One region of the Nonomuraea sp. NPDC049607 genome, then DNA from elsewhere that is predicted to be linked to it. Evidence: riboswitches for the same ligand, from Rfam matches in the RefSeq annotation. Region 1 holds a riboswitch; the other holds the start of a gene.
What was found. A riboswitch is a leader RNA that binds a small molecule or an ion and turns the genes downstream of it on or off. The one in region 1 is predicted to bind cyclic di-AMP.

Region 1 (7,417 bases):
ACGACGCGTCCCTGCGGGTGCCGCTGGCGCTGCGCGGCCCCGGCTTCGACGGCGGCGGCGCCATCTCCCGCCTGGTCAGCACCCTGGACCTGCCGCCCACGCTGCTGGCGGCGGCCGGGCTGCCCGTCCCGGAGGAGATGCAGGGCCGCTCGTTCCTGCCGCTGCTCGCCGACTCCCGCGCGCCGTGGCCGGAGGAGGTGTTCTTCCAGGTGAGCGAGTCGGAGGTGGGACGTGGCCTCCGTACGCGGCGGTGGAAGTACTACGCCGTCGCCGAGGACGCCGACCCCTGGAACGCCCCGGCCGCCCCCCGCTACCGCGAGCAGGCCCTGTACGACCTCGACAGCGACCCGCACGAGCTGGTCAACCTGGCCGGGCTGCGCTCGCACGCGCAGGTGGCCGCCGAGCTGCGCGAACGCCTGCTGCGCCGGATCGTCGAGGCGGGCGAGGCCGAGCCGGTCGTCGACCCGGCCGCCGAGCTGGACTCCGACGAACGCGTCCTGCCCGACCCGGCGGTACGGATGCTCGGCCCCGAGCCGGTCAGGTTCGGCCACCAGCGGCGGTCATGAGCCGGTCCTGCGCAGGATGAGCACGGCGATGTCGTCGCGCGGGGCGCCGTGGGTGAAGGTGTTCAGGTCGGCGGCCAGGGCCTCGACGGTCCTGGCCGGCGGGTCGCGGGCCCAGGAGCGCAGCCGCTGCTCCAGCGGGTAGAAGGAGCCGTCCCGGTCGCGGGCCTCGGTGACGCCGTCGGTGCACAGCAGCAGCGAGGCCCCCCGCGGGAAGGCGAAACGCGCGCCGTGGCGGGGCTCGCCCGTCAGCGACGCCAGGCCGAGCGGCACCTCGGGCTCGCCGAGCCAGAGCTGCCCGGCGTTCCCGTTGTGGATCAGGTACGGCGCGATGTGCCCGCAGTTGACGGCGTCCACCTCCAGCTCCGGGCCGACGTCCAGCAGGAGCGCGGTGACGAAGCGCTCGGGCTCGCCGGTGTGCGCGGCGAACCTGTTGTGCCTGGTCACCGCGTCCTCCAGGGCGTCGGCCACGCCCATGAGGCTGATCTCGCGGTAGGCCGCCTCCCGGAAGGCGCCCAGCACGGCCAGCGCGGCGCCGATCGCGGGCAGCCCCTTGCCCTGCACGTCGGCGATCATGACCCGGGTCCCGTACGGCGACGGCGCCACCTCGTACATGTCGCCGCCCACCATCGTGTCCTCCTCGATGGGCTGGTAGAGGCCGTCCACGACCACGTCGAGCGAGCGCAGCGGCAGCGGCCTGACGAGCTGCCGCTGCAAGGCCGCGGCGGCCGAGCGCAACCGGCGCACCTCGTCCTCGCGCTGGATCCGGTAGCTCGCCCCGACCACGCTCATCAACCCGAACGCCGCGGTGAAGCCGGAGACCTCCAGGTTCGTCCGCAGGTTGCCGCCCAGGTAGGCGACCGAGCCCGACACCACCACCAGCACCCACAACGACGCGATCGCCGTCTGCCACACCGTGCCGAGCCCCGAGACGATCGCCGGCAGGAAGATCAGCACCGGCACGAGCTCCGCGCCCCCGCCGGTGAACCGGTCCAGCCCGACCACCAGCGCCGTGATCCCGACCAGGCCGACCAGGAACACCGGCGTCGTGAAGAAGGGCCGCCTGAGCCCGCCACCCCAGAGAATCGTCGTTCACCCCCGGTGACCAGCTTCTCCCAAGGCGTCCACGTTCCGTCCTGCGGCGCGCCGGACACGGCGAAGGGCCGGCCCCGAAACCCGGGACCGGCCCTGACGTGCGAACTTATCCGAGGCCGTTCTTCATGGCCGTGAGAAGTTCGGCGTTGGTGGTGTCACCGCTGAGCTCCCAGAAGAACGCGCCGCCGAGGCCCTGGCTCTTCGAGTAGCCCATCTTGCCGCCGATCGTGCTCGGCGTGTCGTAGCTCCACCACTGGTTGCCGCAGTAGGCGTACGCCGTGCCCGCGACCGTGCCGGTGGACGGGCAGCGGGTCTTGATGACCTTGTAGTCCTCGATGCCCTGCTCGTACGTGCCGGGCGCCGGGCCCGTCGCCGTGCCGCCGGGCGCGGCCTGGGTCACGCCGGTCCAGCCGCGGCCGTAGAAGCCGATGCCGAGCAGCAGCTTCGCGGCCGGGACGCCCTTGCTCTTGAGCTTCTGGATGGCGTTGTCGGTGTAGAAGCCGGGGATCGGGATCTTGTCCCAGGTGGTGAGCGGCGAGTGCGGGGCGGTCGGGCCCTGCGCGTCCCAGCCGCCGAAGAAGTCGTACGTCATGACGTTGTACCAGTCGACGTACTGGGAGGCGCCGCCGTAGTCGGCCGCGTCGATCTTGCCGCCGTCGTTGCCGTCGGCGGTGATGGCCGCGGTGACCAGGTTGTTCGCGCCGAAGCGCGAGCGCAGCGCCGACATGACGTTCTTGAACGCCGCCGCGCCGCTGGTGTCACAGGTCAGGCCGCAGGCGTTCGGGTACTCCCAGTCGATGTCGATGCCGTCGAAGACGTCGGCCCAGCGGGGGTCCTCCACCAGCTTGTAGCAGGAGTCGGCGAAGGCCGTCGGGTTCTGCGCCGCCTGGCCGAAGCCGCCGGACCAGGTCCAGCCGCCGAAGGAGAAGAGCACCTTCAGGTTGGGGTACTTCTTCTTCAGCTTGCGCAGCTGGTTGAAGTTGCCGCGCAGCGCGCCGTTGTCCCAGGTGTCGGCGACGCCGTCCACGCTCTCGCCCGCCTGGTAGAAGCGGTCGTAGTCGGCGTAGCTGTCGCCGATCGTGCACTGCCCGTTCTGCACGTTGCCGAACGCGTAGTTGATGTGGGTCAGCTTGGCCGCCGAGCCGCTGGTGTCGATGTTCTTGACGTGGTAGCCGCGCTGGTAGATGCCCCACTGGACGAAGTAGCCCAGCACCTTGTTGCCGCCACCGCCGCCGCCCGTGGTGGTCGCGGTGATCTGGTTGCTGTCGGCCGAGCGGTTGCCGGCCGCGTCACGCGCGCGCACCGTGTAGGTGTAGGACGTGTTGGCGCTGAGGCCGCTGTCGGTGTGCGAGGTGCCCGTGACGGTGGTGACGAGAGTGCCGCCGCGGTAGATCTCGTAACCGGTGACGGCCACGTTGTCGGTCGAGGCGTTCCAGGCCAGCGAGACGCTGCTGCTGCTGACGCCGGTCGAGCGCAGGTTGCCCGGCACGGTCGGCGGGGTCTTGTCGTCGCCGCCGCCGCCCGTGGTGGTGGCGGTGATCTGGTTGCTGTTGGCCGAGCGGTTGCCGGCGGCGTCACGCGCGCGCACGGTGTAGGTGTAGGCCGTGCTCGCGGTGAGGCCCGTGTCGTTGTACGTGGTGCCCGTGACGGTGGTGACGAGAGTGCCGCCGCGGTAGATCTCGTAACCGGTGACGGCCACGTTGTCGGTGGAGGCGTCCCAGGCCAGGGCCACGCTGTTGTTCGTGACGCCGGTCGAGCGCAGGTTGCCCGGCACCGACGGCGCGGTCGTGTCGCTGCCGCCGCCGCCGGAGACCTTCCACAGCGCCGCCACGTTCGGCGGCTCCCAGCCGGGCTGGGAGGTGTGCGCCTGGAGGCAGACGTAGTCCACGCCGTTGTAGGTGACGACCGTGCCCGCGGTGTACGCGGTCCACGGGGCCCAGGCCGCCGCGAAGGCCACCGTGCTGGCGGAGGCGATCGGTGGGACGGCGACGGCCGCGGTCAGGGGCAGGGCCAATGCCGCCATTCCTGCCAGGACCTTGCTCAGAATGGTGTGTTTCATGTCGCTCCGACATCCGTTGGGGGGTGTGTGGGGAGTGGGATGGGAGACTTCTGGGGAAACTATTAGGAAAGTTTCCTTTAAGTTGTGAATCGACGGTAGCCTCTGCCTGCGGGAGCGTCAATACGTATCGGTCAGGCGTCCGTAATCGTGCCGGTCAGACCCCGAATGTGCCCGTTCACGAGGGGATAACGGTTCAGGAACGGGGGCTGACGGCGGGGTGAGCCGTGGCCCAGCATGGGAGCGTGGCAGGAATCTCCGCCTGGCGGCGGACGCCCACGCGCCGCGGACCTTACGTGGTCCGCGCGGTCGCGGAGTTACGGTCCTGGCCGTCGCTGAACGTCAGCGGCACCGGGCGACAGGTCGCCTTCGCCGTACACGGAACCGAGATCCTGCGCCTGGCCGGCCGGGACGAGGTCCACGTACGGCTCACCGCCCCCGCCATCGGACGCCTGGAGCCCTATTTGCAGGCGTGCGATCAGGTCCATGCCTGCCGCGACCGCGCCTGGGTCGCCGTGCAGGTCGACGCCGAGCCCGATCTGGAATTGTTGCTGGCCCTCACGAGCGTGGCGATAAAGGCGCACGTGGCCTGAAACGATTCTTCGCGGTGCGTAGCGTTTCTCCTACGCACCGTCCGAACAATGCCCTCCATTTGCCCTGGAATTACTCGCCGGGTAGCTTGGTTGTACACAGCCGAACGGGGAGACGTCCCAGGTAGGGATGTCATTGCCGGGGAATTACCCCAGTGGGACCCGTGTTGTACAGAGTCGGCGCGGATACACCGCGTCCGGGCGTCGCAGATATACCTTCAGGCCCTTTCCTGGGCCCGGGAAGACGATGCGTCAGCCCTTTGCCTGACCAGAGACCGCTGAATCCGCCTGTGCGCGGAACCGGGGACCCATGTGTCCATCGGGGTGAATCGGCACCACGGTGCCGTAGGGCAGCTTCCCGCCCGAACCCGTCAGCTAACCCGGCAAGCGGCACGGAAGCACAAGGAGTAATCCCTCATGGCCAAGCACCGTCTTCACCGTGCCTACAAGCTCGACCTCGCCAAGATCGCCCTCGGCGCGACCGCCGTCGCCGGCGTGCTCGGCACGCACGCGGCAGTGAACGCCGACACCGTCCACGCCACCGCCGGCACCGCCGCCCAGACCGCCAAGGTCGCCGGCGTGGCCGCCGCCCAGCCGCGTGTCGCCACCGTGGCCGACAAGCGCGCCACCGACGAGAGCGCCAAGGGCAAGGTGAACGTCACCGCCGCCCAGGTCCTGGCCACCGCCCGCGCCCAGGTCGGCGTCTCCGAGGACGCCAACGGCGGCGGCACCAAGTTCCAGAAGTGGTACGCCGGCTCGCCCCGCGCCGCCGAGACCGTCGCCCGTGACGGCGGCAGCCGCCAGGACTACGTGAACGCCGCATGGTGCTCGATGTTCGTCTCCTGGGTCGGTGACCAGACCGGCGCCCGCCCGCAGGTCGGCTGGGACGCCTACACCGTCTCGCACGCCAAGTGGTTCGCCTCCAACGGCCGCTGGGGCACCGAGGCCAAGCCCGGCGCCGTCGTCTTCTTCTCCTGGAGCGGCAGCAAGAGCCTGAGCGACATCCAGCACGTCGGCTTCGTCGTCAAGGACAACGGCGACGGCACGATCTCCACGATCGAAGGCAACACCGGCAACGGCAAGGTCGAGGAGCGCGTCCGCCCGGCCTCCCAGGTCGTCGGCTACGGCTACCCGTCGTACGCCGCCTGATCTCCCTCCTGTGAAGAGCGCACTCCCTGCGGGGGGTGCGCTCTTTCGCGTGTGTGCTGGTCGACCAGGGTGGCGGCGGCCTGGGCGGCCGAGCGGGCGGCGCCGGGGTCCTCGGAGATCATCGCGGTCACGGTGGCGCCGTCGATCAGGGTGAGCAACTGCTCGGCGAGCAGGCCGGGATCGCCGGCGCCCGCCTTCTCGGCGAGCGAGCTCAGGTAGGCGCGCAGGCGTTCCTTGTGCGCGCGCACCGCCGTACGGACGGCGGCCGAACCGGCGCCCAGCTCGGCGAAGGCGTTGACGAAGCCGCAGCCGCGGAAGTCGTCCTCGGTGAACCAGCGTTCCAGCCACTCGAAGACCGCCGGGATGCGGTCGCCGGCGTCCGTCACGTACGCGGTGAGCGAGGCCGTCCAGCGTTCGTCGCGCCGCCGCAGGTACGCCACGACCAGCGCCTCCTTCGACGGGAAGCACTGGTAGAGCCGCTTCAGCGAGAGGCCGGAGGCGGCCCGGATCTCGTCCATGCCGACCGCCTGCACGCCGCGGCGGTAGAACAGGTCGCCCGCGGCGTCCAGCAGCAGCTGCTCGTGATCCATGACACTCCTCCAGGTGCTTGCGGCGGAGAACGCTCGTTCTCTACGCTATCGCACACCCCGGGAGAACGCCCGTTCTCTCGATATGAGAGGACATCACATGACACGCCCGCCCGTTCCGCCGTTCACCGAGGAGACCGCCCGGATCAAGGTCCAGGCCGCCGAGGACGCCTGGAACACCCGCGACCCCGAACGTGTCGCGCTCGCCTACACCGAGGACTCCGTGTGGCGCAACCGCGGCGAGTTCGTCACGGGCCGCGCCGAGATCGCCGCGTTCCTGCGCCGCAAGTGGGATCGGGAGCTGGACTACGCCCTGCGCAAGGAGCTCTGGGCGTTCACCGGCGACCGCATCGCCGTCCGCTTCCAGTACGAGTCCCGCGACGCCACCGGCCAGTGGTGGCGCAGCTACGGCAACGAGCAGTGGGAGTTCGACGAGTCCGGGCTGATGCGCCGCCGGGAGGCCAGCATCAACGACGTCCCCATCACGGAGGACGAACGCCGCATCTTCGGCTCCCGCCCCCTGTCCGAGCACGGAGTGGACGTCCTCGGCGTCCGGTGACCCCGCGACCGCTCCGGCATGTGACAGCCCGCCCGGAGATCAACGGGTAAGGTCGAGGAGCCGATCGTAGGAGGTCTGACATGGCGGTTCTGCTGCTGGGCACCCTCGACACCAAGGGGGAGGAGTACGCCCTCGTCCGCGATCTGATCGTCCGGGCCGGGCAGGACGTCGTCCTCATGGACACCGGCGTGATGGGCGCCTCCGCGCTGGCCGCCGACGTCCCGGCCGAGGCCGTCGCGCGGGCCGCCGGCACCGACCTCGACCGGCTCAGGAGCGCGGGGGACCGCGGCGCCGCGCTCGCGGCGATGGCGGCCGGGGCCACGGCCGTCGCCAAGGACCTGCACGCCCGCGGCGGGCTGGGCGGCGTGCTCGCGCTGGGCGGCAGCGGCGGCTCGTCCATCGCCGCCGCGGTCATGCGGGCGCTGCCCGTCGGCCTGCCCAAGCTGCTGGTGTCGACCATGGTCAGCGGCGACGTGTCCGCCTACGTCGGCGAGACCGACGTGACGCTCATGTACAGCGTCGTCGATGTCGCGGGCGTCAACTCCATCTCCCGCCGCATCCTGGCCAACGCCGCCGCCGCGATCAGCGCGATGGCCGCCTCGTACGACGCCGGCGCCGAGCCGTCCGGCGCGGACAAACCACTGGTCGCGGCCACGATGTTCGGCGTCACCACGCCCGCCGTGGACGCCGCGCGGGCCCGGCTGGAGTCCCTGGGCTACGAGGTGCTGGTCTTCCACGCCACCGGCTCGGGCGGACGCGCCATGGAGGCGCTGGCGGCGGGCGGCCACTTCGCCGGAGTGCTCGACCTGACCACCACC
Region 2 (7,417 bases), on a different contig from region 1:
TGTGGGCCGAGATCACCGACAGCGAGATCATCGACGAGGTCGACTGGCACCGCGTGGAGCAGCGCATCCGCCGCCTGAACCTGCTCGGCTTCGACGTGGCCGAGATGATGGTGCGCCGCAAGGTCGGCACCGGCCGGCTGATCGTGCGGCCGAAGGTGGTGGACGCCGGCCACCACCAGCGCCGGCTGATCAGGCTGACCGGGCTCGACGTGGAGGAGAATCAGGCACGGCGGCTGCTCAACGACCTGGACGGCTACCGGGTCGCCAAGGGCCTGCGCCACGAGGACGAGGCCATCGTGGCGCACCGCTGGCTCGCCGAGGTCTTCCACCCCACGGTCGACGACATCCCGGCGGAGCTGCGCGGCAAGCTGGAGCCCGCGCAGCTCTTCCACGAGATCCTCGACCACCGCTGGTACCTGTCGGAGACGGCGGGCGGCGACGTCGGGCTGGCCACGGCGGTGAAGTCGTACGTGGACAACGTGCTGGTGCACAAGCCCGACGAGAAGGCGCTGCTGCCCGACGACCAGGACGAGGACGATCAGTAGGCGACGGTGATGCGGGTGCGCGGGTGGGCGTTCTCCGCCAGTTCGTCGGCGATCGCCACCGCGTAGTCCTCGGCCGTGATGAAGCTGCGGCCGTCGGCGTCGCTGAGCAGGTCGTCGTGGCCGATCCGGTAGACCCCGGTGCGCTCGCCCGGCGCGATCTCGGCGGCGGGTGAGACGTAGGTCCAGTTCAGGTCGGTCACCTCGCGATAGAGCCCGAGCACCGCCCGCGCGGCCCTGGCCTCCTTCTTGTAGATCTCCGGGAAGCCGGGCGTGTCGACGAGGTCGAGGCCGGGGCCTGCCTTGAGGCTGCCCGCGCCGCCCACGACCACCACGCGGCTCACCCCGGCGGTCCGCAGGCCGTCGATGAGCGCGCGGTTGGCGGCCAGGAACGGCGGCTCGGGCTCGGTGCCGTCGCGCGGCGGGGCGATGGCGCAGACGACGGCGTCGTAGCCCTCGGCGAGCGTGGCGGCGTCGTGGACGTCGCCCTTGACGGGACCGCGGCGGCTGACACCGGTGACGTCGTGGCCGCGGCCGGTGAGTTCGGTGACGATGCGCTGGCCGATCATGCCGGTCGCGCCGAACACGAGGATCTTCATGAGAAGCACAGTATCCAATGGATACTGGTTACTTCATCGTGCTATAAGTACCTTATGGATACCGGTGATGCCTTCGACCCGAACTGCCCGACCCGGCTGGTCCTCGACCGGATCGGCGACAAGTGGTCGGTGCTGGTGCTGCTCAGCCTCAGCGACGGGCCGATGCGCTTCACCGTGCTGCGGGGGCGGATCGGCGGGGTGACGCCGAAGGTCCTCACGCAGACGCTGCGGGCCATGGAGCTGGACGGGCTGATCACCCGCGAGGTCTTCGCCGAGGTGCCGCCGCGGGTGGAGTACGCGCTGACCGACCTCGGACGCTCGCTGCACACGCCGATCTCGGTGGTGGCGCGGTGGGCCGAGGAGAACGTTTCCGAAATCATCCGCCATCGTGAAAAAGTCTCGTGAATTGATCTTATTTCCGCACGAGTGATGCTTTTCTTCGCCCTGGCCGTATAAAAACGTATCTCCTGGTAAAACGCGTCCCTTCTGATCTCTTGTGGCCCCCTACGCTTTCCCCGTCCCACGACGGAGGGAGGCTCGCGGTGCTGGGAGTGGACACGTGCCTGGCGGAGGTCATGTCGATACCGGGCGCGCTCGACGCCATGCTGGTCGACGGCACCAGCGGCATGGCGGTCGCCTTCAGCAGCGCGTCCGGCGTGGACGCCGACAGGTCCGCCGCCGCGCTGACCGAGGCGCTGCGCGCCACCACCGACGGGCTGACCCGGACGTGCCCCGGCGAGATCGTGCGCATCGACGACATGCTCGTCACCACCGACCGGGGGCACCACCTGCTCCGGCTGCTGGAGACGGTCTTCGAGGGGCCGCTGGTCATCTACGTCCGCCTCGACCTGGAGCGCTCGAACCTGGCCCTGGCCCGTTACCGCCTGCGGGCCATCTCCGACCTGCTGACCACCTGAGCCATGGCCGCGCTCGACTCGCTCCTGTCCGGACTCGCCCGCGAACGCGCGACGGGCGCCCTCCGCCTGGGCAGGAACGGCACGATCTACCTGTCGGGAGGGCGCGTGACGTACATGGAGTGCGCCCAGGCGCCGGGCGTCGAGCGGCTGTTCGCGGCCAGGGGGCGGATGTCGGAGTCGGCCCTGCGCGCCCTCCAGGCCGACGGCGGCCGCGCCCGGCTGCTCCAGGAGGGCCCGGTCACCTTGGCCGAGCTCCAGTACGCCGTGCTCGGCGTGGTCCAGGACGCCGCCTTCTTCCTGCTGCCGGTGACCGGCGTGCGGCCGAAGTTCCGGCCCGGGGAGGAGCACTGGCTGGGCGGGCAGTGGTTCTTCGACGTCCCGGAGCTGGTGCGCGAATCCGCCCGCCGCCGCGAGCAGCTCGCCGGCATCTGGCCCTCCGCCGACGTGGACACCCAGCCCGTACGGCCGATCCCGCGCCTTCCCGGGCACGGGGTGACGCTCAGCCAGGTGCAGTGGGAGGTCGTCGTACGGGCCGACCAGAAGGCCACCCCGCTGGAGCTGGCCCGGCAGCTCGGCCGGTCGGGCTACTCGGTGCTGCTGGCCGTCAGGAAGCTGGCCGCCGCCGGCCTGCTCGTCCCGCCGGACCCGGTACGGCCCGCGCAGCCCCGACACCACCCCGACCACGGGGAGGCACTGCCCAAGCGGGTGCCGAGCCCGGTGGCCGTCCCCGCCGGCGACGGGCGGACGGGGACGGCCGCCGGGCCGGTGCCGACGGGCGACCCGACCGATCTGACGCTGCTGCTGCGGCTGAAGAAGGCGCTGGAGGAGATGCCGTGAGGTTCCCCTCACGACGCAGGAGGAGGCCACCCGTGGAGCTACGGCAAGAGGTCCTGGCGGAGATGGAGCTCCTGCGCGGACGCACCCCGGACGTCACCGGCAGCGTCGCCTGCACCGTGGACGGCCTGCGGATCGCCGGCGACCTCGCCGGCGACACCGGCGAACAGGTGGCGGCGCTGTCGGCGGCGCTGCTCGCGATGAGCAGCCGGATGCTGACCATGGCGGGCCGCGGGACGTTCGAGGAGACCCTCGTGTCCGGCACCGCCGGGTTCGTGGCCCTCTACGCCGCGGGCCCCACGATCGTCCTCACGGTCCTGGCGGGACCCGGCGCCAACGTCGGGCTCCTGCGGCTGGAGGGCAGGAAGACGGCGGCCTCCGTGGCCGCCGTGGCACGCAAGCACTGACCATCCCACCGAAGCGGAGGAAAGCATGGCAGGCATGGACGTCTCCCTCAAGGAAATGATGAGCATCGACGGCACGATCGGAGCGGCGATCGTCGACCACGGCAGCGGCATGGCGCTCGGCACGCTCGGCGGCTCGAAGGAGCTGGACCTCCAGGTCGCGGCGGCGGGCAACACCGAGGTCATCAAGGCCAAACTGCGCACGATGGACTCGCTGGGCCTCAAGGACGGCATCGAGGACATCCTCATCACGCTGACCGCGCAGTACCACATCATCCGCCCGCTCACCGGCCGCAGCGGCAAGGGCCTGTTCCTCTACCTCGCCCTCGACCGCAACCGGGCCAACCTGGCCCTGGCCCGGCACATGCTCAAGGTCATCGAGGAGAAGCTGGAGCTCTGACCGGCCCGTTCACGGCTCCGTGGCGACCTCCGGGCGTACGGCGGCCGCGGAGCCGGTGTGGGCGCTGATCTCGGCGATGATCTCGGGCCAGAGGGGGCGGGGCAGGTCGTGGCCCATGCCGGGGTAGGTGACCAGGCGGGCGCCCGGGATGGCGGCGGCGGTGGCCCGGCCGCCGGCGATCGGCACGAGCTGGTCGTCCTCGCCGTGGATGACCAGCGCGGGCGCCCTCAGCCCGCCCAGCGCCGCCGTACGGTCGCCGGAGGCCATGATGGCGGCCAGCTGGCGGGCCGTGCCGGCCGGGTCGTGGCAGCGGTCGAAGGCCAGCCCGGCCAGCCTGCCGACGCGTTCGCGGTCCAGCTCGTAGCCGGGCGACCCGATGACGGACCAGGTCGCCAGGGCACCGGCGACGACCGACTCGCGATCGGCCGCGGGCTTGGCGAACAGCACCGCGGCGGCCGCCTCGGTCGGCGGGGCCGCCTGGGGGCTGGGCGTGGACATGATCGAGGTCAGGCTCAGCACGCGCGCGGGATGCCGGATGGCCAGCGCCTGGGCGACCATCCCGCCCATCGAGGCGCCGACGACGTGCGCGGCGGGCAGGCCCAGGACGTCCATGAGCCCGGCGCTGTCGTCGGCCAGGTCGTCCAGCACGTACGGCGAGGGCGCTCCCCATGGGGGAACGCCCTCGTCGTGGAGGTGCGTGGACAGGCCCGCGTCGCGGTTGTCGAACCTGACGACGTGGTGCCCCCGCTCGGCCAGGAGTTCGCAGAACTCGTCGTCCCAGTGGATGAGCTGGGCGCCGAGTCCCATGATGAGCAGCAGGGGCCTGCCCGCGGGTGAGCCGAAGCTCTCGTAGGCGATCTCGATGCCGTTGGCGGCTGCGCGCTGGATCACAGCGACCAGAATGTCATTCTGGTCGTCCGGCGTAAAGGCCGGAATGTCCGCGGGTCAGTCGTTGAGGAGCTTGCGCAGGCGCTCGCCGCCGAGCACCACGCCGCCACCGGCCAGGACCAGCACGCCGGCCATGACGGTGCCGCCCATCGCGACGGTCTTCCCGACGTTGCCCTGACCGCCGGCGGAGGTTGCCGCGTCGTCGGCGGGCGCCTCGGCCAGGACCTTGGGGGGCTCGGCCGGGTTGGCGTCGTACCTGCTCCAGGCGCCGCTGGAGAAGGCCACGGGGTAGTTCTTCTTGCCCTTGCCGTCGCCCCACTTGGTGATGACGTAGTCGATCTTGATGTGGCCCTGGCCGCCGTTGCCGTCCACGCCGAGGGTGTCGGAGTTGAAGGTGCCGCCGGTCAGCTCGGCGAAGGTCTTGGCGTCGAGGTCGAGCATGACGCCGCGGTTGGAGGGCTCGCCCGGGCCGCGGTCGCCCACGAAGAACGGCATCTTCTTGCCGTTGTAGGTCACGTAACCCTCGGTCATGAGGGGCCAGCTGGGACTGGCGGCCAGGCCCTTCTGCATGGGCTTGCCGCTGGCGGGAAGACCGGTGTCGCCGGCGCGGCCGGAGGAGTCGTCCCAGAAGTACGAAGCCTTGGTGGATCCCTTGAGCAGGATCTTCTGGTCGTCGCCGGTGTCGGCGTGGGCGCCGGTGGCGGAGATCGTCAGCGCGCCCATGGCGGACACGGACAACAGGGCGAGAGAGCGCAGGCCAAATCGAGACATGAAGCAGTGAAGTCCTTCGCGAGGGGACAGGGGGAACGCGCGTGACTACGGTGCGTAACCGGGCAGAGCGCCGAAAGGGTGGTTACGCGGCGCGTGGGGGAAGTCAGGGAAGAGACCGCTCAGCAGGCGGTCGTCACTACACTGTCCGGGGGTACGACGAGGTGGTACATGCGTGAAGTCCTCTCCATCTCGCCTACCGGGTTAGCTGACGGGTTCGGGCGTGGAGATGCCCTACCGGCACAGGGCCGGATTCACCCCAATGAGATGGGTCCCCGGTTCCCGACAAGTCGGGATTCGGCGCCAGCTGTCGCCCCTCTCCTGGTAGGGACTACGCCACCAGCTGGTAATTGGTTAAGACGGTACCCAGAGATTCGGACAAATACAAACGAATCGTCATGAACCGGGTAAAGATCTACCTGTCGAGGTAAAGAGAAAGGGGGCACGGCATGCCGTACCCCCAGCTAAATTCGACCTTTCAGCCGCCGCTCTTGCGCCTGAAGGATCTTTTACTCGAGGCCGGGCCGTGCGCCCCGTGGATCTTCGACGGGTCCACGCCCCTGCCACCCGCGGCCGAGTCGGCCTGCTGCCCGCGCTTGCGTTCCAACGCCTCCCGGAACTTGCGCTTCATCTCGTCCTCGGGAGTCTCGCTGACTTCCGGCTCCGGTGTTTCCGCCATGAGGACCTCCTGGTATTGGGGACATCCACAGCTTCGCATGACGCCGCTTACGACGCGAAACCGGCCTCCACTCTGCTCTCCGGCGCCGGCGTCTGCTCCAGCCGCCTGCCGGGCATCATGACCAGCGCGACCAGGGCGATCACCGCGCCCGCCACGCCCAGCGACGGGATCACCACGGCCGCCGCCGAGGCGTGCGCGGCCGCGAGCCCGTGCACGGGCGCGTCCGTGGTGATGACCGACGTGTACGCGGTGCCGGCCAGCGCCAGCGCCACCGAGCCGCCGATCTGCCGGAAGAAGGTGAGGTTGGCCGAGGCGGTGCCGATGTACTGCGGCGCGACGGCCTGCTGCACGGCCACGGTCAACCCCGACAACATCGGCCCCATGCCGAGCCCGATGAGCACCATCCACCCGGCCAGCAGCAGGCCGTCGGTGCGCAGGGTCAGGTTCAGGCAGAGCAGGCTGCCGGCCACCAGCAGGAACGGCGCCCCCACCAGCCACGGCTTGTACGTGCGCGTCCTGGACATCAGCGTCCCCATGAGCGCGCTGCCCGCCACCATGGCCAGCGTCATCGGGTAGATCCTCAGCCCGGACTCGGTGGCGCTGACGTTCAGCGCCTGCTGGAAGTAGCGCGGCAGGAACACCACACCGGCGTACATGCAGAAGGCCGTGAAGAACGAGGTCGCGTTGACCAGCGTGTACGTGCGGTCCCGGAACAGGTGCATCGGCATGATCGGGCTCGACGCCCGCAGCTCGACCAGCACGAACACGGCCAGCAGGACCAGGGCCAGCAGGATCGGCCCGGCCACGGGCAGGGACGTCCAGGAGTTGCCGTCCAGGCCCTTCTCGGTGAGGCCGAGCAGCAGCGCGCTGATGGCCACGCTGAACACCGCGATGCCCAGGTAGTCCGGTCGGCCCCCGCCGCCGGTGCCCGGACGGAACGGCAGCCGCAGCGCCACGATCGCGATCAGCGCTATCCCGAGCGGCACGTTCACGTAGAAGGCCCACCGCCAGCTCGCGTGGTCGGTGAACAGCCCGCCCAGGAACGGCCCGGCCAGGTACGTCAACGCCATCACACCGCCGAGCGCACCCTGCACCCGGGCGCCGTTCCGGCCGGGCGGGAACATCTCCATCACCAGGGCCAGCGAGAGCGGCAGCAGCGCGCCCGCGCCCAGCCCCTGCACGGCCCGGAACACGATGAGCTGGGTCATGTCCTGCGCCAGGCCGCACAGCGCCGATCCGACGACGAACACCGACATCCCGACGAGCAGCAGCGGCTTCCTGCCGTGCTGGTCGGACAGCCGGCCGTACAGCGGCACGGTGACGGTGGAGGTGAGCAGGTAGGCCGTGACCACCCACGTGTACAGCCGCGTGCCGCCCAGCTCGCCG

Region 2: it holds a riboswitch for cyclic di-AMP, as region 1 does, so the genes downstream of both, AB0J97_RS05170 (hypothetical protein) here and AB0J97_RS11095 (CHAP domain-containing protein) in region 1, are expected to answer to the same signal.

Annotation. Positions count from the first base shown of each region.
Region 1 is NZ_JBFAOV010000004.1:244,711-252,127, forward strand. Features, by position in the region: gene AB0J97_RS11075 (sulfatase-like hydrolase/transferase) at 1-566, shown strand, start outside; gene AB0J97_RS11080 (PP2C family protein-serine/threonine phosphatase) at 561-1,604, opposite strand; gene AB0J97_RS11085 (glycosyl hydrolase family 18 protein) at 1,765-3,717, opposite strand; gene AB0J97_RS11090 (luciferase family protein) at 3,960-4,307, shown strand; cyclic di-AMP (ydaO/yuaA leader) riboswitch at 4,571-4,708, shown strand; gene AB0J97_RS11095 (CHAP domain-containing protein) at 4,722-5,453, shown strand; gene AB0J97_RS11100 (TetR/AcrR family transcriptional regulator) at 5,432-6,043, opposite strand; gene AB0J97_RS11105 (nuclear transport factor 2 family protein) at 6,141-6,599, shown strand; gene AB0J97_RS11110 (Tm-1-like ATP-binding domain-containing protein) at 6,680-7,417, shown strand, end outside.
Region 2 is NZ_JBFAOV010000002.1:197,448-204,864, forward strand. Features, by position in the region: gene AB0J97_RS05130 (DUF4032 domain-containing protein) at 1-545, shown strand, start outside; gene AB0J97_RS05135 (NAD(P)H-binding protein) at 539-1,141, opposite strand; gene AB0J97_RS05140 (helix-turn-helix domain-containing protein) at 1,196-1,546, shown strand; gene AB0J97_RS05145 (roadblock/LC7 domain-containing protein) at 1,684-2,058, shown strand; gene AB0J97_RS05150 (hypothetical protein) at 2,062-2,895, shown strand; gene AB0J97_RS05155 (roadblock/LC7 domain-containing protein) at 2,928-3,299, shown strand; gene AB0J97_RS05160 (hypothetical protein) at 3,325-3,696, shown strand; gene AB0J97_RS05165 (alpha/beta hydrolase) at 3,706-4,587, opposite strand; partial or broken gene AB0J97_RS05170 (hypothetical protein) at 4,879-5,307, opposite strand; cyclic di-AMP (ydaO/yuaA leader) riboswitch at 5,531-5,665, opposite strand; gene AB0J97_RS05175 (DUF5302 domain-containing protein) at 5,831-6,031, opposite strand; gene AB0J97_RS05180 (MDR family MFS transporter) at 6,079-7,417, opposite strand, start outside.